2 regions of the Salinibacter ruber DSM 13855 genome follow, and region 2 is predicted to be linked to the other one. Evidence: predicted binding sites of a transcription regulator. Region 2 holds the regulator's gene; the other holds the start of a gene.
What was found. The regulator HrcA, encoded in region 2, represses chaperone genes, less so after heat shock. The targets are predictions, from matches to a motif close to TNTTAGCACTCNCNNNNNGNGAGTGCTAANA.

Region 1: groES (co-chaperone GroES) is a predicted target of HrcA. The motif match lies at 12,647-12,677, and genes of this name have one in related genera.

Annotation. Positions count from the first base shown of each region.
Region 1 is NC_007677.1:2,619,874-2,635,054, reverse strand. Features, by position in the region: gene SRU_RS11235 (bifunctional nuclease family protein) at 156-758, opposite strand; gene hisC (histidinol-phosphate transaminase) at 840-1,964, opposite strand; gene hisD (histidinol dehydrogenase) at 2,046-3,353, opposite strand; gene rlmN (23S rRNA (adenine(2503)-C(2))-methyltransferase RlmN) at 3,749-4,858, shown strand; gene SRU_RS11215 (hypothetical protein) at 4,970-5,263, shown strand; gene SRU_RS11210 (helicase HerA domain-containing protein) at 5,341-7,026, shown strand; gene SRU_RS11205 (hypothetical protein) at 7,135-7,335, opposite strand; gene SRU_RS11200 (bifunctional acetate--CoA ligase family protein/GNAT family N-acetyltransferase) at 7,618-10,368, shown strand; gene groL (chaperonin GroEL) at 10,528-12,210, opposite strand; gene groES (co-chaperone GroES) at 12,306-12,596, opposite strand; gene SRU_RS11185 (DUF2085 domain-containing protein) at 12,885-13,364, shown strand; gene SRU_RS11180 (hypothetical protein) at 13,484-13,975, shown strand; gene mutY (A/G-specific adenine glycosylase) at 14,020-15,084, opposite strand.
Region 2 is NC_007677.1:2,915,023-2,930,203, reverse strand. Features, by position in the region: gene sppA (signal peptide peptidase SppA) at 27-1,832, opposite strand; gene hrcA (heat-inducible transcriptional repressor HrcA) at 2,435-3,526, shown strand; gene SRU_RS12355 (nucleotide exchange factor GrpE) at 3,645-4,307, shown strand; gene dnaJ (molecular chaperone DnaJ) at 4,407-5,573, shown strand; gene SRU_RS12345 (flavin reductase family protein) at 5,714-6,256, shown strand; gene SRU_RS12340 (TIGR02757 family protein) at 6,181-7,023, opposite strand; gene SRU_RS12335 (acetyl-CoA carboxylase carboxyltransferase subunit alpha) at 7,242-8,249, shown strand; gene SRU_RS12330 (acyl-CoA thioesterase) at 8,288-8,704, shown strand; gene SRU_RS12325 (serpin family protein) at 8,739-10,010, opposite strand; gene SRU_RS12320 (acetoin utilization protein AcuC) at 10,214-11,350, shown strand; gene SRU_RS12315 (VOC family protein) at 11,975-12,367, shown strand; gene SRU_RS12310 (cell wall hydrolase) at 12,644-13,336, shown strand; gene SRU_RS12305 (UDP-N-acetylmuramoyl-tripeptide--D-alanyl-D-alanine ligase) at 13,352-14,983, opposite strand; gene SRU_RS12300 (alpha/beta fold hydrolase) at 15,103-15,181, opposite strand, start outside.

The DNA.
Region 1 (15,181 bases), 300 kb from region 2:
CGGAGGAAATGGTGGAAAGAGTGACGGGGGGTGGGGCGAGACCGTCGCGGCGAGGGGCGGGGCTCGGGACAAACGGCAACGGACAATAAAAAAGGCGAAGCCGCGGGCACGAGTCCCGCAGGGCTTCGCCAGGATCGAGGGTCCGATCGGGGGCGCTAGTTCTGGTTCTGCTGCTGCTCCTGCTCCAGGCGCTGGATTTCGTCGCGGAGCTCGGCGGCCCGTTCGTAGTCTTCCTCCTCCACGGCCTCCTCGAGCTGTTTCTGCATCTGTTCGAGTTCGGTGCCCTCTTCCTCCTCCGAGGGGGACGTCTCTTCGGCCTGCTCGGCGAGCGAGGAGATGTCCGACTCGTCTTCGGCGACGATGCCGGCCTCGTCCAGCACTGCGGGGGCGACGAAGATGGGCGCGTCCACGCGAACGGCGAGGGCCACGGCGTCGCTGGGGCGGGAGTCGAGCCGGTGCTCTTCGCCGTCGTGGCGGTACCGGATCTTGGCGAAGAAGGTGCCCTCCCGAAGTTCGTCGATCACAACCTCCTCCACGTCCACGTCCACGGCCTCAAACGTATCGCGCAGCAGGTCGTGCGTCATCGGGCGCGGGGGCTGAATCTTTTCCAGCTCCAGCGCAATCGCCTGGGCCTCAAATGCTCCGATGATGATTGGCAGACGGCGGTTGCCTTCGACCTCTCCGAGCACAAGGGCATAGGCCCCTCCGCTGGAAGGGCTCGTGGAGAGACCAATGATATCTACCCGAGTAAAATCCATCGCGAGCTCAGTGAATTCAGAGAAAGTGCTCAATGCCCGAGAGTAACGCGCCGGCCCGTCTCGCCGAGCGGCAGAACGGAGCTATACTTCAGAGATTGCACCCGCCTCTTCAAGCGAAACGTCCAACGCGTCCAGAAACGCGTTGTTCTCCTCCTCGGTCCCCGCACTGACGCGCAGATACCCTTCCAGCTCCGGATACCCGCCCATGTTGCGGACCAGAACGCCGCGGTCCGCCAGCCGGTCCTGCAGCGTATCGGCCGGCAGCGGGGTGGTGAAGACGACGAAGTTCGCCTGCGAGGGCACCACCTCGACCCCCTCCATCGCCTGCAGGGCCTCGGTAAGGGTTGTGATCGAGGCCTCGATGCGCGATACGCGGTCCTCAATCAGGTCGGGGCGCCGCAGCACCGCCAGGGCCGTCTGCTCGGCGAACCGGTCCACCATGAAGGGCAGACGCGCCTTCATGAGCTCCGTCACCACGGCGGGGTGGGCGAGCAGGTACCCGAGCCGCGCGCCCGCCAGCCCGAACCCCTTCGAGAGCGTGCGGAGAATCAGCACGTTGGGGTGTTGCTCAAGCAGGTCGATGGCGGTGCCCTCCGGGTTGAATTCCACGTACGCCTCGTCGATCACCACGAACCCGGAGCTCGCCGTGACGACCTGCTCGAGCTCGTCGAGCGTCATGGCCAGCCCCGTCGGGTTGTTCGGGGTGGTGAGGATGGTCAGAACGGCCTCGGTCTCCGCCGCGGCCGTGGCGAGGGCATCCGCGTCGAACCCAAAGTCGTCCTGAGGCGGCACAATGGTGAGGTCGGCCTCCTGCAGGCGCATGACCTTTTCGTAGAGGGAGAACATCGGGCGGGGCAGGACCACCGGGTCGCCCGGGTCCAGGAAGGCGAGGCCGAAGGTGTAGGTGATCTCGTTGGAGCCGTTGCCGACGAGGATCTGGTCGGGATCGACGCCGTCGTACTCGGCGAGCGCATGGCGCAGCGCCTCCGGCTGCTCGGAGGGATACCGGTTCATCTCCACCTGCGCGTGGGCGTCGAGGAGCTCCTGTTTGAGGCCCGCCGGCAGGTCAAAGGGGCTCTCGTTCTGGTTGAGCTTTACGTCAATCCCCTCCGGCATGTCCACGATGTACTCGCTCCGGTCCCGCACGGCGGGCCGGATGTGCTGGAGCACGTCGTCGAGGGACGGGGAGTCGGTGTCAGCGGCCATGGGCCCGGCGGGGCGTCTCGGGAGGGAAGAGCAAATGGACTATACAAAAGGTACCAGCAGGCGGGCACAATGTCTCCGGGGTCACGGCTTTTTCGAACCCGACCCGCCGTCGCGATCCAGCCGTGTCCGGATCGCCTCGGCGTGGGCCTGCAGGTCTTCCGCCTCGGCGATGGTGGCAATCTTCGGCCCGGTCTCGTCCAGCCGGTCCTTCGTGTAGGAGAGGACGGACTGCGTGCGCACGAAGTCGTCGACCCCAAGGGCGGAGGCGTGGCGGGCCGTGCCGCCGGTGGGCAGCACGTGGTTGGGGCCCGCAAAGTAGTCGCCCACGGGCTCGGACGAGTACGCGCCCAGAAAAATGGCCCCGGCGTGGCGGATGTGGGTCATGGTCTGCCAGGGGTCGTCCACGTGCAGCTCCAGGTGCTCCACGGCGAGGTCGTTCATGAGGTCGATGGCCGCGTCCATCGTGTCGGGCACGACGCACGCCCCGTAGTCGGCGAGGGACTGCTCGATCACGTCGGCACGGGGGAGGGCCGGAACCATCGCCTCCACGTGCTCCTGCACGGCCTCGGCCAGGGGCCGGTGGGGCGTGACGAGGACCGCGGAGGCCCGCTCGTCGTGCTCGGCCTGTGAGAGCAGGTCGGCGGCCACGAACTCGGGGTCGGCCGTGGCGTCGGCCAGCACGCCGATCTCGCTGGGGCCGGCCACCGAGTCGATCCCCACGCGCCCAAACACCTTCTTCTTCGCGGCGGCCACGTACGCGTTGCCCGGGCCCACGATCGTGTCGACCGCCGGCACCGACGCGGTGCCGTAGGCGAGCGCCCCGACGGCCTGCGCGCCCCCGACGGCGTAGATGTGCTCCAGGCCCAGGAGGGCGGCGGTGGCGAGGACGAGCGGGTGCGGACGCCCGTCGTCCTGCGGGGGGGAGACGAGGTGAATCTCGTCGACGCCCGCGACCTGTGCGGGAATTGCGTTCATCAGCAGACTCGACGGGTAGAAGGCCGTGCCGCCCGGCACGTACAGCCCGGCCCGCTCCATCGGCACCACGCGCTGTCCCAAGATCACCCCGTCCCCATCGTCGGTGAACCAGGACTCGTCCACCTGCTTGTCGTGAAAGTGGCGGATGTTGGCCGCGGCCTCCTCAAGGACGTCCTGCAGATCGTCGTCGAGCGCGTCGACCGCGCCGTCGAGCACCGAGGCCGGCACCTGGACCGGGTAGGGGCGCACCCCGTCGTACGTCTCGGTCAGCTCGATGAGGGCCTCGTCGCCCTCCGCACGAATCCGCGCCAGAATGTCCTCGACGGTGGCGTCCACCTCGTCGCTGAAGGTGCCGCCCCGGCTCACAATGGCGTCGAGGCGGGCGGTGTCGTCGGGCGTGATCAGGGGAATCATAGAAGTGGAAATGCGCGAAATGAGTTCGACAGGACAAATAGATCTATTTTCGAGCCGGGGGAATGTTTTGGGGTGGACGTTGAAAGGTTGGAACGCCCGCGGTGGCCCCGAACATCGGGTGAGGGCAACGTCCCAACGGCACCGCGGGGCAATCGGCATCGAGGTGCCCCCGTCGCTCTGAACTCGATTCAGAGCCTATAATCCCGAAGGGAGGCCCGATTGGTTGCATCATGGGCTCCAAATCAAGTTTGGAGCGACGAAGGGGAGTGCTTTTCCAACACACGGTCTTTCGGAAATGGACGTTTGAGGACATTCCCCACAGCGTAGATCACTGATGTTATTGCCCTCAACGGCACCGAAACGTCCAGCGCACACGCGGCGTTTACCATCCTGATATGCCTGATGTTAAAACTGCGTCTCACACCGTTGGCACCGCCGAGGACCGCGTGGACCTCAAGACCATGGGCCGTGCGGGCCTGAAGGACTTCGTGGCCGAGCACGGCGCGCCCCGCTACCGCGGCGACCAGCTGTTCAATTGGGTCTACGGGAAAGGGGTCTCCGACTTCGATCGGATGTCGAACCTCCCCAAGCGGATGCGCCGCGGCCTGCAGCGCGACGCGACGGTCGAGGACATCGAGATCGTGGAGCAGCAGCAGGCCGCCGACCGGACCGTGAAGGCACTCTTTGAACTGCCCTCGGGGCGGGAGGCCGAGACGGTGCTCATCCCCGCCATCGACGAGCGGGGGGAGGCGCGGCGCCTGACGGTGTGTGTGTCGAGCGAGGTCGGCTGCGCGATGGGGTGTGAGTTCTGCGCCACCGGCCGCATGGGCTTCCGCGAAAACCTCACGCCCGGGGCCATCTTCGACCAGGTGTGGCACATGAACGAGGTCGCCCAGGAGCACTTCGGGCGGCCCGTGACCAACATCGTGTTCATGGGAATGGGGGAGCCGCTCCTCAACTACGACGCGGTGCTCGACAGCATTTCCATTCTGACCGACGAGGACAGCCTCAACCTCTCGGCCCAGAAGATCACCGTCTCTACCGTCGGCCTCGCGCGGCGCATCAAGGACCTGGCCGACGACCAGCTGCGTACCAACCTGGCCGTCTCCCTGCACGCGCCGGACAACGAGACGCGCAGCCGCATCATGCCGGTGAACGAGGCGGAAAAGACGAGCCTCCCGGCGCTGAAAGAGGCGCTCCAGTACTACTTCGACAAGACCGGCCGCCAGATTACGTACGAGTACTGCCTCTTCAAGGGCGTGAACGACAGCGAGACGGACGCGCGGAACCTCGCCGACGTCACGCGCTGGGCCCCGAGCAAAGTGAATCTGCTCATGTACAACCCAGTCGAGGGCCTCAACTTCGAACGGACGTCGGAGGCCCAGCTCGACCGGTTCGTGCAGGTGCTCGTGCAGGAGGGCGTGACCGTGACGGTGCGGCGCAGCCGAGGGCAGGACATCGACGCGGCCTGCGGGCAGCTCGCCAACGAGGGGGAGGACGCGTAGGGGGACCGAGAGTCGCCGTTGGGGGAACACTGCCCCCCCGACGACAGACGCGCGCTCTTTGTGGCTTGGCCGCCGTCCCAGCATCCATTTCGCTCATCCTCGTCCTTGATTATGGCCCATTCGTTCTCTGACGCCCCCGACTGGCTCAGCCGTCTCGCTCAGGGGCTGCTCGGCCTCCTCGGCTTCTACGCCGCCGTCCGGCTCCTGCCGCGCGTGTTGAAGAGCATGACGCGCCGCTTCCTGTTCGGCCTCATCGGGGAGATTCTCCTCGTGGCCCTCGGCCTCTTCCTCACCCGCCGCGCCACCGAGCGTCCCCGCTCCAAGAACACCGCGCCCGCAGCGAAGAGCGATCGGAAAAGACAAGCAAGAGGAAGTGCCCCGCGCAACGGAGATTCCACCTCGTGACTCATGCGCTCATGACGCTGTTCGGAAGAAGCAGTATCTCCGGATTCTCGTCCTCTCCCGCCTGATCCAACGCTTTCATGTTTGAAGAGACGGGCTTTCGATCCGATCAGCTCGGCGTCATCACGCACGGGTCGCTGAATGAGGGCATCGAGATGAAGCTCGATTCGGCGGAGTCCGTGGAGGACGTGGTGGCCGGCACGTTCGTCGTGATTCAGGGGGAGAAGCACGACTTCTTCTGCATGATCACGGACATCGAGATCGAGGCGGCCAACGAGCAGATTCTGCTCAATCCGCCCGACCCGTCCGACGACCTGCTGCGCGAGGTGATGCAGGGGTCCGGCACCTACGTGACCGTCCAGCTGAAGCCGATGCTCATGATGCCGAACGCCGACCACCCGGAGCTGACGGACGAGGAGCCGGCGTCGGTGAAGACCATCCCCGCGCACTTCTCGCCGGTGGCGCCCGCGGAGGCCGACGACGTGGCCCGCGTCTTTGGCGACGAGACGTGGGACGACGGGCGGACGTACTTTCACGTGGGCCACCCCATCGGAATGGAGGAGAGCCCGGTGTGCATCGACCTCGCCAAGTTTGCCGAGCGCTCGAACGCCATCTTCGGCAAGACCGGCACCGGAAAGACCTTCCTCACACGGCTGCTGCTGGCGGGCACAATCGTGACGGGGCGGGCCGTCAACCTCGTGTTCGACATGCACTCGGAGTACGGCTACGGCAGTCAGGCGGAGGGGGCGGACGGGCAGGCGCAGTTCGTAAAGGGGCTGCGCGACCTGTTTCCGAGCAGGGTGAGCCTCTTCTCGCTCGACCCCTCCACCACCCGCCAGCGCGGGCACACGCCGGACTACGAGGTGCACCTGCACGCCGACCAGATTCAGCCGGCCGACATCCTACCGCTGCGCGACACGCTCAACCTCAACGCCACCGCCGCCGAGAGCAGCTACCTCCTCAAAAACCAGTACGGCGACCGGTGGCTCACGACCCTCCTGGAGGCGCAGAGCGGGGACGACTTCGAGCGGCTGGCCGACGAGACCGGCGCCCACAAGAACTCGATCGAGGCGCTGCGGCGCAAGCTGGCCCCGTTCCAGGAGTACGACTTCTTTACCACCCAGCCCTCGCCGGACGACTACGACGTCCTCGACGCCCTGCTCGAAAACTTGGACAGTGGCAAGTCGGTGGTGTTGGAGTTCGGGCAGTACGATGACCTGCGCGTCTACCTGCTGGTGGCCAACGCCCTCACGCGCCGCATTCGGCGGGCCTACGAGGCGAAGACGAACCGCTACCGCCAGACCCAGAACGAGGGGGACAAGCCGCAGCCCCTCATGATCACGATCGAGGAGGCGCACAAATTCCTGTCGCCGGACATTGCGCACGAGACGCCGTTCGGCAAGATTGCGCGCGAGATGCGGAAGTTCTTCGTGAGCCTGCTGGTGGTGGACCAGCGGCCGAGCGCGATCGACGAGGAGGTGCTCAGCCAGATCGGCACCAAGATGGTCGCCAAACTCAGCGACGACAAAGACATCGGCGCGGCCCTCGTGGGCACGAGCGACGCGTCGTCCCTCCGCGAAATTCTCGCCTCCCTCGACGCGAAACAGCAGGCCCTCCTGCTGGGGCACGCGGTGCCCATGCCGATCGTCGTCAAGACGCGAACCTACGACCAGGACTTCTACGACGCGCTCCGCAGCCACCCCGCGACGAGCAGTGTCGACGGGGAGGCCGACCCGGATGCAGAAATGGAAGACCTGTTTTACTAGTTCTCGCCTTGCCGGGCGGCGAGCCCCGTGCTATGTGCAGGGCATCGGGAGGGGCCTGCGGCAGACGTCTTCGGATCCGAACCGGTGCGGGGCCGGCCTATGCCCGCGTCACCGAAGAAAACGATGTGCTGGCGGGACGGGGGTGTGGATGGGGGACGCCCCGCCGTCCCCGGAATCGTGGGAATCGTCGTCGGGGAGGGCGTCGCTGATCGCATCCTGAACGTTCTGTAGCAGCAGGGCGGCGTAGAGACTGCGGTACGGGTGTTGCTCTCGGGCCTCGATGGGCAGGGACGGCAGACGGTCGTTCATGGCAGGAGAAGGGACAGGTCAGACGGAACGAAAGGGCACCGGGAGTGGCGTTTTGCGAAAAACTCATTCTGTAATTAGTTCGAAGCAAGCGGCGTGCCAGAAATTTGAGGGGCCAACGAGACGCCCGGAAGGGACGATGAGCCTCGTGGCAGGATGCGGAGTTTGGGCAAAATCGAGGCGGGGCACATTTTGGTTTGAAACGACCGGGTCGTGCTCGTCCGTTCTGTAGGGCCACTCTTCCCAGCGCGGGAGAACGTCTCGTCCAACGATGTCCCTCGTCCTATGCCCGACTCGTCTAGCGTCCCCTCCGACACCACCCCCACGAGCGACCCGTCGTACGATCTGGTCGGCTCTCGCCGTCAGCCGCTCGACGCCATCTTTGAGCCGAAAAACGTGGCGGTGATTGGGGCGAGCGAGTCGCCCGGCAGCGTGGGGCGGACCCTGCTTTGGAATCTCGTGAGCAATCCGTTCGGGGGCACCGTCTTTCCGGTGAACCCGAAGCGGGACAGCGTGCTCGGCATCGAGGCGTACGAGGGCATCGGGGCCGTGGAGGCGGACGTGGATCTGGCCGTGATCGCCACCCCCGCGCCGACGGTGCCCGGCATTGTGGAGCAGTGCGGCGAGGCGGGCGTGGAGGGGCTTGTCATCGTGTCCGCCGGCTTTCGGGAAGTGGGGGAGGAGGGGGCGGCGCTCGAACGGGACATCAAGGACATTGCGCGGACGCACGGCATCCGCATCGTGGGGCCGAACTGCCTGGGGATCATGCGGCCGCCCAACGGCCTCAACGCCACCTTCGCCGGGTCGATGGCCAACGAGGGCGACGTGGCGTTCGTCAGCCAAAGCGGCGCGCTGCTTACATCAATTCTCGACTGGAGCTTCCGCGAGAACGTGGGCTTCAGTTCGTTCGTCTCCATCGGCTCGATGCTCGACGTCGACTGGGGCGACATGATCGAGTACCTGGGCGACGACCCGAAGACCGAGAGCATCGTGCTCTACATGGAGTCCATCGGCAACGCGCGGTCGTTCCTCTCGGCGGCGCGGGACGTGGCCCAGAGCAAGCCCATCATCGTCATCAAGGCGGGGCGCACCGACGCGGCGGCGGAGGCGGCGGCCTCCCACACCGGCACCCTCACCGGCAGCGACGCCGTGCTGAACGCGGCCTTCCGCCGCAGTGGCGTGCTGCGGGTCGACGACATCAACGACCTCTTCTACATGGCCGAGGTGCTCAGCAAGCAGCCCCGCCCGGAGGGGCGCAACCTCACCATCCTTACCAACGCGGGCGGGCCCGGCGTGCTGGCCACCGACGCCCTGATTGGGGGCGGCGGTGAGCTGACGCCGATCTCCGAAGACGCGACGGACGCGTTCGACGACATTCTGCCGGGGGCGTGGAGCCACGGCAACCCCGTCGACATTCTGGGGGACGCCGACCCGGAGCGCTACGCGGAGTCCCTGGAGGTGGCGGCCAACGACGAAAACAGCGACGGGCTGCTGGTCGTCCTGACGCCCCAGGCCATGACCGAGCCCACGAAGACGGCCGAGCACCTGCGGCCCTACGCCCGCGACAACGACAAGCCCATCCTGGCCAGCTGGATGGGGGGCGACGCGGTGGCCTCTGGCGAGAACATCCTCAACGAGTCCGGCCTGCCCACCTTCGCGTACCCGGACACCGCGGCGCGCGTGTTCAACCACATGTGGCGCTACAGCTACAACCTGCGTGCCCTCTACGAGACGCCGAGCCTGCCGGAGGACGAGCCGGGCCTCCCCGACCGCGAGGCGGCCGCCGGCATCGTGCAGGACACCCACGAGTCCGGTCGCGTGCTGATGACCGAGCACGCGTCCAAGGAGCTACTCGCGGCCTACGGCATCCCCACCGTCGACTCGCCGGTGGCGGAGACCCCCGAGGAGGCGGTCGCGGCGGCGCAGGAGATTGGGTATCCGGTGGTGGTGAAGCTCCACTCCACCTCCATCACGCACAAATCGGACGTGGGCGGCGTGCACCTGGGCCTCACGAGCGACGCGGACGTTGAGGCCGCCTTCGCCCAGGTCGAAAACAACGTGGCGGAGGGCTTCGACGGGGTGACGGTGCAGCCCATGATCGACCGGAGCGACGGGTACGAGCTCATCATTGGCAGCAGTATGGACGAGCAGTTCGGGCCGGTGCTGCTCTTCGGCTCCGGGGGGCAGCTAGTGGAGGTCTATCAGGACCGTGCCCTCGGCCTGCCGCCGCTCAACCGCACCCTGGCCCGTCGCATGATGGAGCAGACCCAGATCTACGAGGCGCTGCAGGGGGTGCGGGGCCGTGAGCCGGTGGACCTCGACGCGCTGGAGACCTTGCTCGTGCGGTTCAGCCAGCTGGTGGTGGAGCAACCGCGCGTGAAGGAAATCGACGTGAACCCGCTGTTGGCCCGGCCGGGCGACGACGGGCTGCTCGCCCTTGATGCCCGGGTGGTGCTGCACCCCTACACGAAAGACGACGACGAGCTGCCGACGCCCGCGATCCGGCCCTACCCGCGGCAGTACGTCGGCACGCACGCGATGGCCGACAGTGAGGAGGTGACCATTCGTCCCATCCGGCCCGAAGACGAGCCCAAGCTGGTGACCTTCCACGAGCGCCTGTCCGAGCGGAGCGTGTACCTGCGGTACGCCAACCTGATGAAGCTGGAGCAGCGGGTGGCCCACGACCGGCTCGCCCGCATCTGCTTCATCGATTACGACCGCGAGATGGCCCTGGTTGCCGAGCGGCCCACGGAGGACGGAGACGACCGAATCATCGGGGTGGGACGCCTCACCCAGCAGCCCGGGCGCAACGAGGCGGAGTTTGCGATGCTTGTGATTGACGAGTACCAGGGCGAGGGCATCGGCACCGAGCTGCTGCGCCGTCTCGTGGAGGTGGGCACGACGGAGGGCCTTGACCGCATCACGGCCGACATCCTGCAGCAGAACCACGCCATGCAGCGGGTCTGCGAGAAGCTCGGATTCGAGGTCGTGCGGGGCGACGGGCGAGAAATGGTACAGGCCGTAAAGACCCTTTGACGGCTGCCCCTCGCGACGGGGCGGAACGCGCCCACAACGAGAGGTGCAGACGACGGCGACAAATAAAAAAGGCTACTCCCTCCCGAGCGGGAAGGAGCAGCCTTTTGGTGTTCGGTTGCAGGGGCGCGCGCCGGATGGGCGCGAGCGTGCAGAGGGGCGTTACATCATGCCGCCCATGCCACCCATGCCGCCCATGCCGCCCATGCCGCCGGCACCGCCAGCAGGCATGCCGCCGCCACCGCCGCCACCGCCGTCGTCGTCGTCCTCATCTTCGAGGTCGGCGATTACAGCTTCGGTGGTCAGCAGCATGCCGCCCACGGACGCGGCGTTCTCCAGCGCAGAGCGCGTGACCTTCGTCGGGTCGAGCACGCCCTGATCGAGAAGATCTCCGTACTCCTCGGTGCGGGCGTTGAAGCCGAAGTCGCCCTCGCCGTCCTTCACCTTCTGGACGACGATCGAGCCTTCATGGCCGGTGTTCTCGGCGATCTGGCGCAGCGGGGCCTCCAGGGCCTCCCGCACGATCGAGACGCCGATCTCCTGGTCCTCGTTCTCGACCTCGACCTCTTCGATGGACTCAAGGGCGCGGAGGTAGGCCACGCCGCCGCCCGGAAGCACGCCTTCGTCGACAGCCGCGCGGGTCGCGCTGAGCGCATCCTCCACCAGCGCCTTCTGGGCCTTCATCTCCGGCTCGGTCGCGGCGCCCACGTTCAGCACCGCCACGCCGCCGGCAAGCTTCGCGAGACGCTCCTGCAGCTTCTCCTGGTCGTAGTCGGAGGTGGAGTTGGCGATCTGCTGCCGGATCTGGTTGACCCGGGCCTCGATCTCCTCCTCCGAGCCTTCGCCGCCAACAATCGTCGTGTTGTCCTGGTCGATGGTGACGCGGTCGGCCTGCCCGAGGTAGTCGAGCGTGGCGTTCTCGAGGCGGTAGCCCTTCTCCTCGCTGATGACCGTGCCGCCGGTGAGGACGGCGATGTCCTCGAGCATCGACTGGCGACGGTCGCCGAATCCAGGCGCCTTCACGGCGGAGACCTTCAGCGTGCCGCGCATCTTGTTCACCACGAGCGTGGCGAGGGCCTCCCCCTCCACGTCCTCGGCGATGATCAGCAGCGGGTTGCTGGTCTGGCTGACCTTCTCGAGGATCGGCAGCAGGTCCTGCATGTTGCCGACCTCGTCGTCGTAGATGAGAATGTAGGCATCCTCGAGCACCGCCTCCATCTCCTCGGAGTCGGTCACGAAGTAGGGGGAGAGGTAGCCGCGGTCGAACTGCATGCCCTCGACCACGTCGAGGTACGTCTCGATGCCGCGGGCCTCCTCGACGGTGATCACACCGTCCTGCCCGACGCGCTCAAACGCGTCGGCGATGAGATCGCCAATCGCGTCGTCGTTGTTGGCCGAGATCGTGGCGACCTGCGAGATGCGGTCCTTGCCCTCGACCGGGTCGCTCTGGTTGCGAAGGTGCGTCACGACCTCCTCGGCCGCCGCGGTGATGCCGCGCTTCACGTCCATCGGGTTGGCGCCGGACGTGACGCTCTTCATGCCAGCGTTGATGACGGACTGGGCCAGCACGGTCGCCGTCGTCGTGCCGTCGCCGGCGTCGTCGTTGGTCTTCGACGCGGCCTCCTTCAGCACCTGGGCGCCGATGTTGGGAAGGCGCTCCTCCAATTCAATTTCTTTTGCGACTGTGACGCCGTCCTTCGTGATCGTCGGGGCGCCAAAGGATTTCTCAAGCACGACGTTCCGCCCCTTCGGGCCGAGCGTGACCTTGACGGCCTTCGCCATCTGGTCCACGCCCTCCTGGAGGGCGCTTCGTGCATCAGAGTCAAATTTGATCTGCTTCGCCATGGTTGCGTATAAAGGGTTTCGTTCGGGGAATTCGTTCGGGAGTGGGAGTCGGTCGTGCAGCCGCGGCGCCGGGCGCCGCGGGGACGGCCGGGTCGTTATCCTTCAACGACGCCGAAGATGTCGCTCTCGCGCATGATGAGGTACTCATCACCGTCGAGCGTCACTTCGGTGCCGGCGTACTTGCCGTAGAGGACATCATCGCCCTCTTCCACCGTCATCTCGATCCGAGTGCCGTCTTCGACGCGGCCCGGACCGGTCGCGACGACCGTTCCCTCCTGGGGCTTCTCCTTCGCCGAATCCGGGATGTAGAGACCGCTTTCGGTCTTCTCTTCGGCCGGTTTCGGCTGGACGACGACGCGGTCGCCGAGAGGTTTGATGCTCGTCATGATCTGTTCGGAATGCCTTGTGAGGGATGTGTGGATGAGGCTCCGGAGACTGTTATCACTCACCAGTGGCGAGTGATAGCAACTCCACGCTAGTCAACACCGGGTCCCCTTCTGTGTTCCTGATTGCGGTGAGGCTCAGGGTGAAGATCCCTTAGCGACACTGGGGTGGCCCTTCGCGTCGTGTCGCGCTGGCGTTCCGAACAACGAGGCGGCCTTGATGTGTGAGTTGAGGCAAAGTTGGGCCCGATCCTGGCCTGGCTAGAAGCGATGCCGACCTCTCCAAAATGCATGGCAAACGCACGCAGCACAAGACTCGTCTGGTACGGCCTCCTGGCGGCCACGAGCGGGGTGCTCATTCTAGCGATGCTGCCTCCCATCCTGCCGGCTCCGCTCCAGGCTGTGGTGCGGGAGGGCTTCGCGCCGGTGTGTCATCAGCTGCCGGGGCGCTCGCCCCACTTCGGGGGCGTCCCGGTGGCGCTTTGTGACCGGTGCAGCGGCATTTATGTTGGGCTCGTCGTGGGGGTGCTGGGGACGGGTTGGGGGACGAACCTGTGGGTTGTGCTTGGGGCGTACGGTCGGTACGTGCTCTTGGGGGCGCTCGTCCCGCTCGGGCTCGATTGGGGCGGGCCCCTGTTGCAGCTCTGGGGCAACGGGCCTACGAGCCGCATCCTGACCGGGCTCCTCTTTGGAAGTGTGGCGGCCAGTTACGTCACGGCCCGACTGCTCCACCGGAAGGCACGGGCCTCCGGCACGGGTGGTCCGGAATAGGAGCGCCCTCCTTTCAGTTGGCGGTGCTCATGCTTAATTTCGTGCGACCTTTCTCCGGGGCACGCCGCGTCTTCGCAGGACCCCACTCGTTCAACCGCACAACACGTCTCTCGTACCCCATGACCCCCAGACAGCAATCGATCTTGGTCGGTGCCGTCGTCACCGGCCTTCTCAGCACGTCCTACCTCGGGCTCATTAACACGATCTGTTGCCTCGGCGTCATCGTAGGCGGGATCGTCACCACGCAGCAGTACGCGGCCCGGAGCCCGGGGGCCATTGCGTCGGGGGACGGGGCGGTGCTCGGGGCGTCGGCCGGAGCGGCCGGGGCCGTCTTCTCCGCCCTGTTCGACGTGATGCTGCGCCCGCTCGGGCTCGACTCCCAGGCGATCCAACAGAACGTGCAGGAGCAGCTCATGCAGAACATGGGCGGCCAGGGGATGTCCCCGGAAATGATGCAGCAGATGCAGGGGGACGCGCCCGGCCTTCTGTCCGCGACCGGGATTGCGCTCCTGCTGCTGAACGTCGTCGTGTTCGCGATCTTCGGCGCAATTGGGGGCGCCCTCGGGACGACGCTCTTCGGGGAGGACGAGGCGGGGGCATCGGGAATGTGACAGGCCGTGGAGGCCGAGGGGATCGACGAGTAGGCCCGTCCCGCTCAATCGAAGAGCGAGGGCTCGGTCTGCCGCCGCACCAGTTCCTCTATCAACCGCCGGTTGGCCCGGGGAAAGGCATAGTCGTCCAGTTCGTCGACCGTGACCCACCGGAACGGCTGGTCCTCGCGGGCCTCGGGCGGGCCGTCCGCGAGGCGGCCGCGGAAGGCGTGGAGGGTAATTTTGAAGTGGGAGTAGGCGTGGGAGAGGGTGTAGAAGGGCTCCACGTCCGTCATCCCGACGCCGAGTTCCTCCCGGACCTCCCGCCGACACGCCGCCTCCATCGACTCGTCGCCCTCCTGCTTCCCGCCCGGAAATTCCCAGAGCCCGCCGAGCAGCCCCTCGTCGGGGCGGCGCTGAATGAGGAGCCGGTCGTTGTCGTCGAACACGAGGCCCACGGCGATGTCCTCGTGGGGCACCGGCTCGGACTCGGGGGTGATGGGGTAGTCCTCCTCCGTTCCGGCGTCGTGGGCGCGGCATACCGCGTTGAGTGGGCAGCGGTCGCAGTGGGGCGTGCGGGGGGTGCAGACCAGTGCGCCGAGCTCCATCATCGCCTGGTTGAAGTCGCCGGGGCGATCGGGGTCGAGGAGTTCGTTGGCGAGGTCGCGGAGGTGGCCCTCGGCGGCGCTCGTGGTGGCGTCCTCGTCCACCGCGAACACGCGACTCAGCACGCGCGTCACGTTGCCGTCGAGAACGGCGTGGGGCTTCCGGTACGCGATCGAGAGCACCGCGGCGGCGGTGTATGGGCCCACGCCCTTCAGGTCCTTAATGGCATCCATCGTACTGGGGACGGTGCCGTCGTGCTCGTCGACGACATGCTGGGCGGCCGTGTGGAGGTGGCGGGCCCGGGCGTAGAACCCGAGGCCCTCCCAGTGTTTCAGGACGGTGTCTCGATCGGCGTCTGCGAGGGCCTCGACCGTGGGAAACGCCTCCAGGAAGCGGTGATAGTAGTCCCGTACGGTGTCGACCCGCGTTTGCTGGAGCATGATCTCCGAGACCCAGATGCGGTACGGATCGTCCGTCTCGCGCCAGGGCATCGACCGCTTGTGCGTGTCGTACCAATCGAGCAAGTCGGTGCGGAACGCCTGACGCTGCCGGTCGGTGGGGGAAAGCTCAGGAATGGGAAGGGCGTTGAGGGTTGAGGGGTGAGCGTTAAGGGTTGAGGGT
Region 2 (15,181 bases):
TTGAGGAGGCCGCGTCGCCTCCCGGTCTACTCGATCGTGGGCTCGAAGGGCAGCCGGGCCTGGATGGAGCCGTGCGTGCCCATCATGCGGTCGAACATCTGCTTCTGGCGCCAGAACTTGCGCTCAAGCGCATTCGTCGTGGCGGACCGCCACACCTGCTGTGCCTGGGCCGCAAACTGCTCGCTGAAGCGCTCCACGATGGTTTTCGGCTGGGGGAGGGTGCGCGTCCGGTAGGGGCCGTCCCCGAGGCCCGCGGCCGCCCCCGCCATGGCCACGGCGTCCGCGAGCGTGCCGGTCGTGTCGACGAGGCCGACCTCCTTGGCGTCCCGCCCCGACCACACGCGGCCCTGCGCCACCTCATCGACCGCCTCCACGTCCATGTTGCGGGCGTCGGCCACGCGCCGGAGAAAGGTGTTGTACGTCTGGTCGATGGAGCCGCCCACGAGCCGCCGCTCGTCCGGGCTCAGGGGCTTCGTGGTGGAGTAGAGGTCGGCGTAGGGGCCGGTGCGCACGCCGTCGAAGGTGACCCCGAGCTTTTCCTCAAAGAGCCCCTCCGCGTTGAAGAGTATGCCAAACACCCCGATGGATCCGGTCGTGGTCGTGGGGTCCGCCATGATGGAGTCCGCGCCCGCAGCGAGGTAATACCCGCCCGAGGCGGCCACGTCCCCCATCGATACGATGACCGGCTTCTCGTTGGCGGTGCGCTTCACGGCGCGCCACATCGCCTCCGACGCCGCGGCGCTGCCGCCCGGCGAGTTCACGCGGAGCACGACGGCCTCCGTGCGCGAATCGGTCCGCGCGGTCTCCAGCGCCTCCGTCAGGGGCGTCGAGCCCAGCGCCTGGGAGCCCCCGATGGGGGACTGGCCGTTCGGGTCGCCGACGACGATGCGGCCCTGCGCGTACACGATGTCGACCTGTCCGCTCCCGGTGTACGACTGGCCGGCACTCTCGGCCGACACCCGCTGGTAGTCGGCAATGGATACGGTGGGCAGATCGCCCGACAACGAAGTGTCCACGAGGCCGCGGAGCCGGTCCCGCACTTCGTCCTCGTAGCGAAGCCCATCGATGAGGTTCTCCTCCAGGGCGGCCGCGGAGCTGAGAAGGGCGTTCTCCTCGGCGAGGCGGTTGAGGGCGTCCGTCGAGAGCCCCCGGGCCTCCGAGACGGCCGTCATGAACTGCTCGTTCGTCGTTTCCAGGAGGGCGGTAAGCTGCTCGCGGTTCGGCTCCGACAGGTCCGAGCGCACGAACGGCTCCCCGGCGCTCTTGTACTTCCCAGCCCGAATGAGCTGCGGCTCCACCTCGAGGCGCTGGAGGGCGCCGTCGAAGAAGGTGACCGTCGTCCCGAAGCCGTTGTACTCGAATGCGGATTGCGGGGCCGTAAAGACGCTGTCGGCGGCGCTGGCCAGAAAGTAGTCCTTCTCCGTCATGCCAAACTCGTCGCTGGACGCGAGGACCGGGAGGCCGCTCTCGCGGGCCTGCACGACGGCCTGCCGCACCTCTTCGAGCGTGGCCCAGTCGGCACTCACCCCCTTCGTCCGCAGCCAGACGGCCTCGATCCGAGAGTCGCTGCTCGCCTTCCGGAGGGCAGTCTGAAGGCCCCGAAGGTCAACGCTCGGGCCGCCCCCGAACGCCTTCTGGAAGGGATCATTGGTCACGCGCTCCGGAATGTCGCCGGACAGGGGCACCGTAAGGACCGACCCGGACTGGACGGTCGGCGTCTGGTCGGCCGAGAGGGAGACGGCAAAAAAGAAGAAGACGAAGAAGAAGACGATAAGCCCCAGCGCAACGAGGGTCCCGATCACGCTGGCGGCGAGGGTCGACAGGAAGCGCATGAAGAACGGCGGGGTGGAGTGGGAGGTCGGTGACGGTCGGGCAAAGCGGACACACGACCAGTGCACGTGTATTCGGTGGCGGGGCTGCCGTTTCAATGCGGCCCGCGGCCCACGAGCAGCCGCTCGGGCAATCGCACCAAACGGCTGTGTGGTTCGAACGAACCTCAGGTCGCCTGTTTTTCGGGCATTTGGGACCCAAATGCACTTCCTGCCGTCGCTTCCAACCTTGATGTACTTCGTCAGCCCCCAAGGGCATGCCCGTCGGCCCTCGCTTCGCTCTCGTGGGGCCCGTCCATCCGGCCGGTGTGGCCGCTTCGGAGGGGGGATGGGCGCTGAGTCAAGCTCAAAGCGACGGTGTAGGGCGTGTCGTGGTTGATGCGACTGCCGTGGAGCAGCCGCGCGCAAGGGAAACTCGCGCCCCGGTGTGAAGTACACTAGATGATCAACCCTGTCTCTCTACCCGGGGCTGCGTCCCACCTACGGATCCGTCGGTGTTGACGGGCGGGTCCCACTGGGGAAAGTGCCCAGCAAAGTCGGGTTGGGGGACAGACCACTCTGCACAACGGCCTGGACACCCGTTTGAGAAACCCCTTCACGCCCCTGTGAGCCCTGTTGATGCGAACGACGATCGGCCGTCCCTCAGCGAGCGTGAGCGCGACATCCTTCGCCTCGTCATCGAACAATTCGTCGACACGGCGGGGCCCGTGGGGTCGCGGTCGCTGGCCAAGGACGCGAACGTGGACCTGAGCCCGGCCTCCATCCGCAACACCATGGCGGACCTGGAGGACATGGGCTACCTCGACCACCCGTACACCTCCGCCGGCCGCGTGCCCACCCGACTCGGGTACCGCACGTTCGTCGACGAGCTGATGGACACACCGGAGCTCTCGGAGGTGGAGCAGGAGGTGCTCAAGGTCAAACTCGCCCGCCTCGTCAGCGATACCGACGAGCTGCTGAGCGAGAGCACCCGTCTGCTGAGCAAGCTCACCAACCTGCTCGGCATCGCCCTCACGCCCCGCCTCTCCACCGCGATGCTCGACCGGCTCGACATCGTGCCGCTGTCCGGGTCGCGCCTCATGTTTGTGCTCAGCGTGCGGGGGGGGCTCGTGAAGACGGTCGTCCTCAGCTTCGAGCCGGACCTGAAGCGGTCGAAGATGGACCGCATCGTGTCGACCCTGAACGAGCGCCTCGCCGGCCTCACCCTGCACGAGATCCGGGACACCTACGAAGAGCGCCTCGACGACCTGCCCGACGAGACGGGGCTCATCGCGCTCGTGCTCGACGAGGCCTCGATCCTCTTCAGCGAGCCAGATGAAGGTCGCCTGCAGTTTGACGGCACGCAGAACATTCTGTCTCAGCCCGAATTCCAGGAGCCTGACGATATGCGGCACCTCATCGAAACCATCGAAGATGAGGACCGCATTGTGCAGGTGATTGAGAATTTGTTCGAGGCCAACCCCGACGCCGTGGGACAGGCCGTCGTCCGCATCGGGAGCGAGACCGATCAGGAGGAGATGGACGCCTACTCCATCGTCTTGTCCCCGTACCAGCTCGGCGATACGGTGGGCTCCCTCGGCGTCATCGGGCCGAAGCGAATGGACTACGGACGCGCCGTGGCCCTCGTCGAGAACATGGCCGCCGTAGTGAACCGGCCCGCGGACGACGAGACGACGGACCCGTCCGTTCCGTCCTGATTCACTGTCCCCAGGCCCCGGGGGCGCGCCCCGAACGCCGTTAGCGGTCGCTGGCGAATGCCGGCGGCCGCTCGTGTAGTCTGTCCCGTGTCTTGTCCCACGAACCCTCTTGTTGACTGTGAGTGAAGCCCCCGACGACGGTCGTCCGACGACGAACGACGCGTCCCCAGCCGCCGACGATTCCCCCAACAGTGCTGACCCTGCCGACGAGGAGGGCACCGCCTCCGATCTCCCCGATGACGTCGAGGCACTTACGGACGAGGTCGAGGCCCTCCGCGAAGAGGTGGACGGACTGAAGGCGGAACGGGAGGAGCTGAACGAACGCCTGCTCCGCAAGGCGGCGGAGCTCGAAAACGTGCGCCGCCGCATGGACCGGGAGAAGAAGCGCCGCCACGTGGCCGGCAAGGAGACGGTGCTCGAATCGATGCTCGAGGTGCTCGACGACTTCGAACGCTCCCTTGACGCGGCCCAGGATCTCGACGTGTCGGAGGATCCGGAGTCGGCCTACGAGACGCTCAAGGGCGGGGTGGAAATGGTATACCGCAAGTTTCAAGACCAGCTCCAGTCCCTCGGCGTGGAACCGATCGAGGCCGAGGGGCAGCCGTTCGACGAGCAGCTGCACGAAGCGATGATGCGGCAGCCGTCCGACGACGTAGAGCCGGGCAACGTCCTGCAAGAGGTCCAGAAGGGCTACACGATGGGGGACCGCGTGCTCCGTCACAGCCGAGTTGTCGTGGCCGCCGAGCCGTCAGAGAGCGGCAGCGCGGCCGACTCTGCCTAGCGAGGGTCCTGCCAGCTCCCTGTAGCTGGCTCTCATTGTCACTGCACGCCGCCGCAGCGGCCCGAGGCCGCACTTTTCCAAACGAACTGCTCCTGTCACATGCCGCGCGACTACTACGACATCCTTGGGGTCGACGAAGACGCCTCCGACAAGGAAATCAAGAAGGCCTACCGGAAGAAGGCCATGGAGTACCATCCGGATCGGAACCCGGACGATCCGGAGGCCGAGCAGAAGTTCAAGGAGGCGTCGGAGGCGTACGAGGTCCTGTCGGACCCCGAGAAGCGCCAGCGCTACGACCAGTTCGGCCACGACGGGGTCGACAGTGGGGCCGGCGGCGGCCGGCGGGGCCGTGGGCGCGGCTTCCACGACATCGAAGACATCTTCGACGCCTTCAGCGACATCTTCGGCGGCGCCCCGGGCGGGGGCCGCGGGCGCGGTCGGTCGGAGCGGGGGCGGGGACGCCCGGGCAGCGACCTCCGCGTGTCGCTCTCGCTGACCCTCGAGGAAATTGCGGAGGGCACCGAAAAGAACCTCCGGCTTCAGAAGTACCTGGAGTGCGAGTCGTGTGACGGCACCGGCGCCGAGGGGGGCATGGGCGGGCAGAATTTCTCGATGTGCCCGAAGTGCGACGGCACCGGCGAGATCCGTCAGGTCTCCCGCTCCGTGTTCGGGCAGGTGGTCAACGTACAGCCGTGCCCCCGGTGCGAGGGGGAGGGGCGCATCATCGACAACCTGTGTGACGACTGCGGCGGCGAGGGCCGCGTGCAGGGCGAAGAGTCGATTTCGATCAACGTGCCGCCGGGCGTGATGGAGGGCAACTACCTCACCCTGGGCGACGCCGGCAACGCCGGCCTCCGCGGCGGGCCGAGCGGCGACCTCCGGATTGAGATTGAGGAGGAGCCCCACGAGCACTTCGAGCGGGACGGGCTCGACATCTACTACGATCTCCACCTGTCCTTCCCGGAGGCCGCGCTCGGCACCGAGGTGGACGTTCCCACCCTGGAGGGCGAGGCCCGCCTGGAGGTCGATCCCGGCGTGCAGGCCGGCAAGATTCTCCGCATGCGGGACCGCGGCCTGCCGGATCTGGAAGGAAGTGGGCAGGGCGACCAGATGATCCGCGTGCACGTCTGGACGCCGCAGGAGCTTACCGCGGAGGAAGAGGAGCTCCTCGACCAACTTCGGGCGCACGACAACTTCCAGCCCCGGCCCCCTGAGGAGGACACCCAGAAGTCGTTCTTCCGTCGCGTCTCCGACGTCTTCTCGTGATGAACACAGTTTCGTAACGGACGACACTCGGAGCGAACGGGCCGGCCGTCGCCTCATTGGAACGATCCTCTTCCAGATGAGGAATCCCGGGGACATGCGCTTCGGGACACGCACCCCACTCTTGTGCACCACCCTGCTCCATGGCCGAAGACGAACCAAGCACATTCCGGGCGTCGATGCGCCGGGTGCCGTCGCCCGTTGTCGTGGTGACGGCCCGGGGGCCTCAGGAAGCGCGCGGCATCACGATTGGGTCCTTTTCGAGCGTCGCGCTCGATCCGCCGCTCGTGAGTTTCAACGTGGGCCGCGACGCGAGCATGTTCGAGGTGATGGAGCACTGCGATCGGTTCGCGGTGCACGTGCTGGGCGAAAACCAGGCGCACCTCGCAGAGCAGTTTGCCATTCCCGGTCTGAGTGGGGCCGAGCAGTTTGAGGCGGTGCCCCATGAGCGGGACGCCCACGGCACGCCGATTCTTGAGGGCGGGTCGGGCGTTCTCCACTGCCGCCCGCACGATTCAATTCCGGCCGGCGATCATTGCCTGTACGTCGGGCGCGTGGTGGAGGTGGAGGAGCGCTCCGACCAGGGGGCGGTGCTGTACTACAAGAGCGACTACCGGGGCGTGGGCAAGGAGCTCTCGTCCACCCGGTTGGCCCCCGTGAAGCGCGCGTCCAACGACTCGTCCTGAGCCCCCACCCCGAAGAAGGCGAAGTCGTAGCGGGTGGGGTCCGACGCGCAGAAGTGCCGGCAGATGGCCGTGAGGCGCCGAACCGCCGTCCAGTCGTTGCTCTTCCGCTCCAGCAGGCCGAGCGCCCGAGCCTGGCGCCCCACGTGTACGTCGACCGGCAGCATCAGGTCGGACGGGTCCAGGGCCGACCACACGTTGAGGTCGACGGGGCCCGGCCGCACCATCCACCGGAGGTACATGTTGAGCCGCTTGCAGGCGCTCCCCGCCTCGGGCCGGGCCAGGTGCTTGCGGAGGCGCTGTGGGGTGTCGTCGTCGATCGTGAGCAGGGTCGTGCTCACGCCCTGGAGCATTGCCGCTACGGGGGAGCCGTCCGGGTCGTCGGGACGGTGCGCCGCGAACAGGCCCTCGACGGTCTCGTGTCGGTCGAGGGCGGTGCTCAAGTTGGCGGTCAGCCAGACCGCATCGATGGGCTGGAAGGTGCGGTGGACAAACCCATCGAGCGCCTCCGCGTCGGTGGCCGGGTCAAACGTTCGCACGAAACGGGAGGGGGCGTGGCCCATCCGTTCGCACAACTCCTCGAGCTTGCGAAGCATCACGTCGCGCCGGCCCCACGCCAGCAGCGCCGCGTAGAGTCCGATCACCTCTTGGTCGCGGGGGTCGTCGAAGGCGTGGGGAATGGATACGGGATCGTCGTCGATAAAAGGGGGACGCTCGTACCGGTCGACGAGCGTGTCGAGGTACTCCTGAAGGGCGTCGAGGGTGGCCACGTGGGGACAGAACTCGTTCGGGGCTGGCGCGCCGTACCCGGACGGGCACTGTGGAGGTGCGTTCCTGATGGCCGCTCTGTGGCCCGGGTGGTCCTCTCCTTCTGGAAAACTTTGTGTTTACACGGGCCGTTGCTTCCCGACGTATTGCCATTCCCGTCGCCAGACGGCTTATTTGTGGCACCCTATAGAAATGCGCCCGAAACCAACTTGTCTCTGCCATGGCCGACGACGAACACCTGCTCGACTTCGAGAAGCCCCTCGTCGAGCTTGAGGACAAGCTCACCGAGATGCGGGAGCTCAACGCGGAGACGCAGGACGACCTCTCCAACGAGATTGAAGCGTTGGAGGAGCGGGTGGAGCAGCTCCGGACCTCCATCTACCGCAACCTCACGCGGTGGCAGCGGGTGCAGATTGCGCGCCACCCGGAGCGCCCCTACACGCTGGATCACATCGAGGCGCTGACGGAGGACTTTACGGAGCTGCGCGGGGACCGGAAGTTTGGCGACGACCGATCCATTGTGGGGGGGCTGGCGCAGTTTACGGGGAGCCGGTTTGGCTATCGCGACCGCACCGTGATGATCATGGGGCACCAGAAGGGGCGCGATACGAAGGAGCGGAAGTACCGGCGCTTCGGTATGCCCAACCCGGAGGGGTACCGCAAGGCGGAGCGGCTGATGAAGATGGCCGCCAAGTTTGGAAAGCCGGTCGTCGTGCTCCTGGATACGCCCGGCGCGTACCCGGGCATGGGGGCCGAGGAACGCGGGCAGGCCGAGGCCATCGCGCACAACCTCTTCGAGATGGCGCGCCTGGAGACGCCGGTCGTGATCGTCGTCATTGGCGAGGGGGCGTCCGGGGGGGCCCTGGGCGTCGGGCTGGGCGACCGCATCCTGATGCTCGAAAACGCCTGGTACTCGGTGATTGCGCCGGAGAGCTGCTCGCAGATCCTCTGGCGCTCGTGGGACCACAAGGAGGACGCGGCGCAGGCGCTCAAACTCACGGCCACGGACCTGACGGAGGTGGGCATCGTCGACGAGATTGTGCCCGAGCCCGTTGGCGGGGCGCACCGCGATCCGCAGCGGACCTACCAGGCCGTCGGGGCGGCCGTGGCCGAGGCCCTCGATGAGCTTGAAGACCTCGATCCGCAGGCGCTGCTCGACCAGCGGCTCGAAAAGTTCGACGCCCTGGGCGCCTACGAATCGGCCGAGCCCATGACCGCCTCCGCGTAGCCCCCTGTCTTCCCTCCACGGCGCACTCAGGTTCGGCCATGGCCTATACGTACTCGCATGCCCACCGCGTCCGGTACCGGGAGTGCGACCCGATGGGGGTGGTCTACCACACGCACTACCTCGATTACTTCGAAGTGGCCCGGACGGAGGCCCTGCGCCACGCTGGGGTCCGCTACCGAGACCTTGAGGCGAACGGCATCATCATGCCGGTCGTGCACGTGGAGGTCGACTACCACGGCCCGGCCCACTACGACGACCCGCTCGTCGTGGACGCGCACTTCACGCAGATGCCCACGGTCCGCGTCCCCATCGACTACACGGTGTATCGGGAGGGAGACGACGACGCGCTTGTCACCGGGCACACTACGCTCTGCTTCACGGACGCGGAGGCGCGCGAGCCCGTTCGCGCCCCGGCCGCGGTGCGGGAGGCCTTCGCCCCGCTTCTCGAGGAATAGTTCCGGGGAGCGCGGGGACCACGGATGTCTTCGTTTACCCGGCGGTCGGATCCATGATGGTGCCGAGGAAGAGACTCGTCCCGGAGTGGTGCTCGCGGATGGCGACGACGAAAGGCTGGTCCACGACGAATGAGGGCGGGGCGGAGGAAATAGGCTCAATCTCGACCGATGTCGCGGCACTGGCCTCCGTGCCCTCCTCGTCGACCCGGAGGAAGGTCTTGTGATTTGCCTTGTCGATTGCGAGAGACAGGTCGGCGATGCCCCGAAAGTTGGCTCGTCCCGTGAACGCGACCCCCATCCCGAGGTCTTTGAGCACGTCGTTGAGCGTCTTCCCGTAGCGGAGGGTGAACCTCGGCATCTTCAGGCGACTGAGCGACTGCGGAGATAGTCCGCTGGTCATCTCCGTCCACGTCTCGGTGTCGAGGCTGTCCACGACCGACTGCACCGACGCGTCCTCGTGGGGCAGCAAGACCGTCATGCTGTAGAGGCTGTCCCCGTACGCGATGTCGACGGCCCGGAACTGCTCGGCCTGGTAGGTGGGATGCACCACGTTCTTCGTCTTCTCCATCATCGGGACCGAAACGGTCGATCCGTCGCCGCGGTGGAAAGGCTCGGGCGCGGTGTTCGAGGGATCGAATTGGTCCCGCCAGGGGCCGTTGAAATAGATGGCGTTGATGAGGTACATCACGGGGTTCGATGGGATCTGGCTGGGGACGATTTTCTCGATATTCCCGCGCGTCTGGTCGTTTACCCACCCGTTGATCCGGTCGGACGCGGACGGGTCGGCAAAGTCGAGCGCCTCCACCTCGGCGTCGAAGTGTGCCCGATTCGTGTCGATGAAGGCCTGCTTCACTGGGAGGCCCTCGCGGTACCAGATGGAGTTGGCAAGGGCCACCTCCACGTTCGGGTCAAGCCCTTCGAGGAGGTCGATGAGTCCGCGGTAGGCGTCGTTGATGTCGGTGGGGGACAGGTCCTGCTTTTCCAATGCCGCTTTCATGCCCGAACGGGTCTCTCCACGCGCCCCGTTGAGCGTCATCCCGAGGGCCATCGACACGCTGATCGGCGAGAGAAAGACGTTTTTGGACGTTCCCTCCGTGTCCACGGTGCTCCGGAGAAGCGTCAGGCCGAACGCATTGTCGGCGTCGACGACCTGATCCTCCGCCGCCGTGAGGGGCCGCGGCGGCGGGGCGTCAGCGGCGTCCTCCGGGCCGGTCGAGTCGCAGCCGAGCCCGAAGAACACGAGGAGCCCCGCGGCCACGAGCCGGCGAACGAGGGCGGAAACGGGCGGGTGGAGACCGGATGGCATGGCGGATGAGGGAGCTTTGGGGGCTGAGGGATGCGCTGTGTCGGTCCAACCTGGGGGTTGCAGTACCCGTGAGCGTCGACCAATGCCCAGGCCCGCGGGCGGCTCGTTGACGGATTGCCCTGGCAGTGTCTACCTTTCGGGTGCCCCGCGGCGTGCCCCGAGGGCCAGATTCCGCACCGCCCGTTTCACTCTCGCCCGCACACATGGCCACGTTCCTGTTCCACGACCGCTACCTCGACTACCATTTCGGCCCCCAGCATCCCTTCAGCCCCGTTCGGCAGGAGATGACGATGGACCTTCTGGCGGCGCTCGGGGCGCCCCTCAATCCCGTAGCGCCTTCCGTGGCGACCCGGGAGGAAGTGCGGCGGGTCCACGGCGAGCAGTTCGTGGAGAAGGTGGAGGCCGCGTCGGACGGCACGCCGCCCCCGGAGGCCCGCGCCTTCGGCCTCGACACAGGAGATGTGCCGGTCTTCGAGAACATGGACGCCGCGGCCCGTGGCCTCGTGGGCGGGACGCTCCACGGGGCGCGGCTGATTGGCGACGGGGACGCGACCCGCGTGCTCCAGTTTGGGGGCGGGCTCCATCACGCGCACCGGGCCCGGGCCTCTGGGTTTTGCGTGTACAACGACCTGTCGGTCGCCATCCACGCGCTCCGCGAGCAGGGGCTCCGCGTCGCCTACGTGGATGTGGACGTGCACCACGGGGACGGCGTCCAGCATCTGCACGACGACGATCCTGGGGTGCTCACGGTTAGCCTCCACGAGACGGGCCGCGCCCTCTTCCCAGGTACCGGACACGTCGAAGAGATTGGCAAGGGGGCTGGCCGGGGCTTCTCGCTGAACGTCCCGCTGGCCCCGTACACCGAGCCGGACAGCTACCTGGACGCCTTCGAGCACGTGGTGCCCCACGCCCTCCAGCACTTCCAGCCGGACGTGATCGTCGCGCAGTGCGGGGCCGACGCCCACTTCAACGACCCGCTGGCCGATCTTCTTCTCACGACGCAGGCCTACGACACGATTTTTCGCCGCCTCCTTGCCCTCGCCGACGACCACGCCGAGGGACGCCTGCTCTGCACCCTCGGCGGGGGATACCAGCTCGACACGGTGTCACGAATCTGGGCTCTTCTCGCGCTGATCGTTCTGGGCGGCGAGCTGCCGGACACCCTCCCCAACGACTACCGGGAGCGGTGGGAGGCACGCCTCGACGCTTCCCTGACGCCGACCCTTCACGACCCCGAGCGAACGTTCGACGTGCCCCGCCAGTCCTCCATCGAGACGCAGAACCGACGCACGAGCGAACAGGCCCTGGAACAGGTGGCGTCGCACTGGCACTACGCGTAATCCGACGGGGCGACGGTGGGGAGTCTCGTCGCCGCACCGCTAACGGGGGCGGTCAACGCCTCCATATGTGTATGAACTGCGCTTTTCACGTAGTGAAGAAACTTGCTGTAGGGATGGAGACGGAGGCAAAAATGCTCCAGAGTCCTACAGGGAGGCGTGCCGTATGAACAAAAAAGATCGCCATCAGCGTGGAGGGCGAGGGAGAATAGCGCTGCGGTGGGCAAGTCCTTATTTGATAATACGTTTACAGTACGACGAAATCGATCCCCGAGGGTGTCAAGGCCTAAGCGTAACGGAGGAGAACCCTCCCGCAGAGATTCGGGGAATTACTCTACGAGCGGACGGTGTCGCCCTTGAAGCTACGCCGTGGGCATGGTGTGGTGCGGCCCACGAGATCGTTCAGGCGCAAAGGTCCCGTCTGGTCCTCCGGCGGCAAGGGCTGCTTCGGAGACGATGCCTTCGCTGATCGGGGGGACGAGCATGCGTTCGCCCGAAGGAGAGGGCCTCGGCGTCGGTGCGCTGACGAGGGACTTCACAAGCCAGACTCAACCATTTTTCGAGGCACCGAGGGGCAGGCTGTTCGTGCAAAAGAGGCATGCATCCTTTCACGTCCCTCTCTCTACGATGGCTCAGATCGAGCACGCTGCCCTCTGGACCTCCGATCTCGAACAGGCCCGCGAATTCTACGAGACCTATTTCGGTGCCGAAGCGGGAACGAGGTACCGAAACGAGAAGAAGGATTTCACTTCCTACTTTCTGTCGTTCGACTCGGGGGCTCGCCTTGAGCTCATGCACACCTCTGACCTGGAGGAGGCCTCCGCGTCCGAAGGGACCGAACTGGAAGGCTACGACCACCTCGCCCTGTCCGTCGGCTCGGAGGCTGAGGTCGACCGTCGGACGCGTACGTTGCGGCGCGACGGATACGAGGTGGTGGGGGAGCCCCGACGAACCGGGGATGGCTACTACGAGAGTGTCGTTCTCGATCCCGACGGGAACCGCGTGGAGATTACCGTCTAGCGTTGCGGGGGCTCAGCATTGTCCCGGTCTGCCGACTGCCCGTGCGTCTGATGGTCTTCCTCCGGAAGGGCGCTGGGCGTTATTCCGGGATGAGACGGGGCAGAATCCCGTCCCGCGGCTGATCCGCTGGATTTCGTCCAGGTGGTGTGAAAGAGCACGTCGGGACGTTACGTCTCGCGTTTTCTGTGTGTCTACAGACGTAGTGAACTGGGAAAAGCTCGGCATCTGTGCCCGCCCAGGGGCCGCCGGCTCTTTCGCCAAGATACCGCGCCCGGCATGAATGCGCGCAGGGTGCTCCTCGGCGCCTCTCTCGGCGTTCTGTTGCTCGCCCCCGCCCCCGCTCCGGAGTCGGAGGGAGCCAACGCCGAGCAGGCACCGCCGGACCGAGGAGTGTCTGCGTCCGCCCCCTGTGCCGTGCAGCGAGCTCTTTCCCGCGAAGCGCCATCCCCCCGTCTGCGCGCCGCGTTCGCCCCGGCAGAGGGGCCGTCCAGCGACACCGTAGCGGTGGCCCCGCCTCTGAATCTGGAGGGGCCGACCCTGTGGCTGGCCCGGGCCATCTATTCGGAGACGAAGCTGCCCCACGAGCAGGAGCTGGTCGCCTGGGTGGTGCGCAACCGCGTGGAGACCGCCTACCGGGGCCGCCGCACCTACCGGGCGGTCGTGCTGGATCCCTACCAGTTTAGCGCCTTCAACCCCGGCGCCGCGAAGCGGGCCCGCTACCTGCGGCTCCAGCCGGAGGCCCCGCTCCCGCGGTGGCGGCAGGCCCTCTGGGTGGCCCGCTACGTGCGGCACGCCGAGGGGCGGGCCTACCGTCCGTTTCCGGTCGAGACGCGGCATTTCTACAGCGAGCGGTCGATGCGGGGGCGGGCGGTGCCCTACTGGGCGGAGCGGGGGGGTTTTGTGGCGCCGGACCCCGGCCGGTACGCGGTCGACGAGCGGCGCTTCCGGTTCTTTAAGCAGGCGTCGTAGCCCCGCAGGCACTCGTCACACGCTGTACTGGTCGGGCAGGTCGTTTTCGTAGAGCACCACGTCGCCCGGTCCCAATCTCCGTTCGAGAATTTCTTGGGCCTCGGCGAGGGAGTCGACGACCATGATCCGCTCCGCCGGAGCCCCGCCCTCCGAGAGCCCCGCCTGGATTGGCGCCGTTTGTTCCTCTCCGACCAGGACCACGAGGTCGAGGTCGTGCTGCGCGAGGACGACGCCGAAGTCCTTGTTTTCCGTCCACTGCCGGTCCCCGAGCTCCACCATCCCCGGCGTTACGATCACGCGCTTCCCGCCGTCCATTTCGCTCAGAATCTCGACGGCATTCCGGGCCCCAACGGGGTTTGAATTGAAGGCATCGTCGATGATCGTCACGTCGCCCCGGCTCCGAAGCTGGAGGCGGTGCTCGATGGGCTCGACGCGCCGGACCGCGTGGGCCATTTGACGGAGCCGAAGCCCCATCGACCGCCCCACGGCGACGGCCAGAAGCACATTGAGGACGTTGTGGCGGCCCAGCAGCTGGGTTTCGAACGTTACCGTCGTGCCCGTGTCGTCCGTCACGTCGAAGGCGGTGCCGCCAGTGTCGTACCGGATGTCGTCGGCGGTGATGTCGGCGTCGGGGTGCCCCTCGGTCGAGATCCGCCAGACCGGGCCGGCAGCGCGCTCGGCCATGGCGGCCACGCGCTCGTCGTCCGCGTTCAAGACCGCGGGCCCGTCCGGCGCCGTCCGCTCCACGAGCACGCCCTTCTCCGCCGCGATGCGGTCCTGAGAGCCCATGGTTTCAAGGTGGGCCACCCCTATGGTGGTCACGACCGACGCGTCCGGCTCGGCAATGTCGCAGAGCTCGTCCATGTCGCCGGGGTAGCGAATGCCGTACTCCAGCACCAGCACCTGGTGCTCGGGCTTTAGGTGCTCGTTGACGGCGAGGCAGAGCCCCATGGGGGTGTTGTAGGAGCTCGGCGTGGCGTACACGTTGTACTTCTGTCGGAGGAGCTCGGCGACGATAAATTTCGTGCTCGTCTTGCCGTACGAGCCCGTAATGCCGACCACGGAGAGGTCCGAGCGCGTCTGGAGGCGGCGCCGGGCCTGCCGCTTGAAGCCTCGCTGGATGGCCGTTTCGACGGGGTGCATGAGGGCGGCGCCCAGGGCCACCCACAGGGGCGCCCCGAGGTCGGCCGCGAGGAAGCCGCCCAGGTACCACAGCACGCCTGTCGGGGACCTAAGGGCCCATCCGTACAGGCCCCCGGAGGCGACAGGGAGCAGGGCCAGCAGGGCCGTGGGGATGGCGAGGCGCACCATGCGGTCCGTGAACGCGAGGGGCTTTTTCTCCTGGTCGCTCCGGTAGCGGCGCGACGAAATGAACGCCATGGGCCACACCAGGAGGACGGCGAGCACGCCCCATTTCGGGGCGGCGACGGAAGCGACGAGCCCGCCTCCCGCGAGTGCGGCGGCCCCCACGCCGTGGGAGGGACGCACGATCAGCGACGGCACGTGGCCGGCCAGCCAGCGCCCGTACCGGCCAAACTTATACGTCTCCAGCTGGAAGATGTGGAGGAAAAACCGGACCCGGCGTCCGGCCCGCCACCCGGCGAACAGGGTGGCGACGACGCCGAAAAAAATGAGCGCGCTCGTCATGCTGCCGAAGACGGATGGAAAGGTCGGTTCGGCCCGCAGATGCGTCGGGGCCCGATGGGGCTTCTCAAAATCAACATCAGGCGCATGCCGCGTCCGTGCAAGGCGCGCCGGCCGCGGGCCTACGAGTTCTCCAGGAAATGACGGAGCCCGGCCTGGACCGTGTCCGGCCGGTCGAGATGCCCGAAGTGGCCGGCGCCG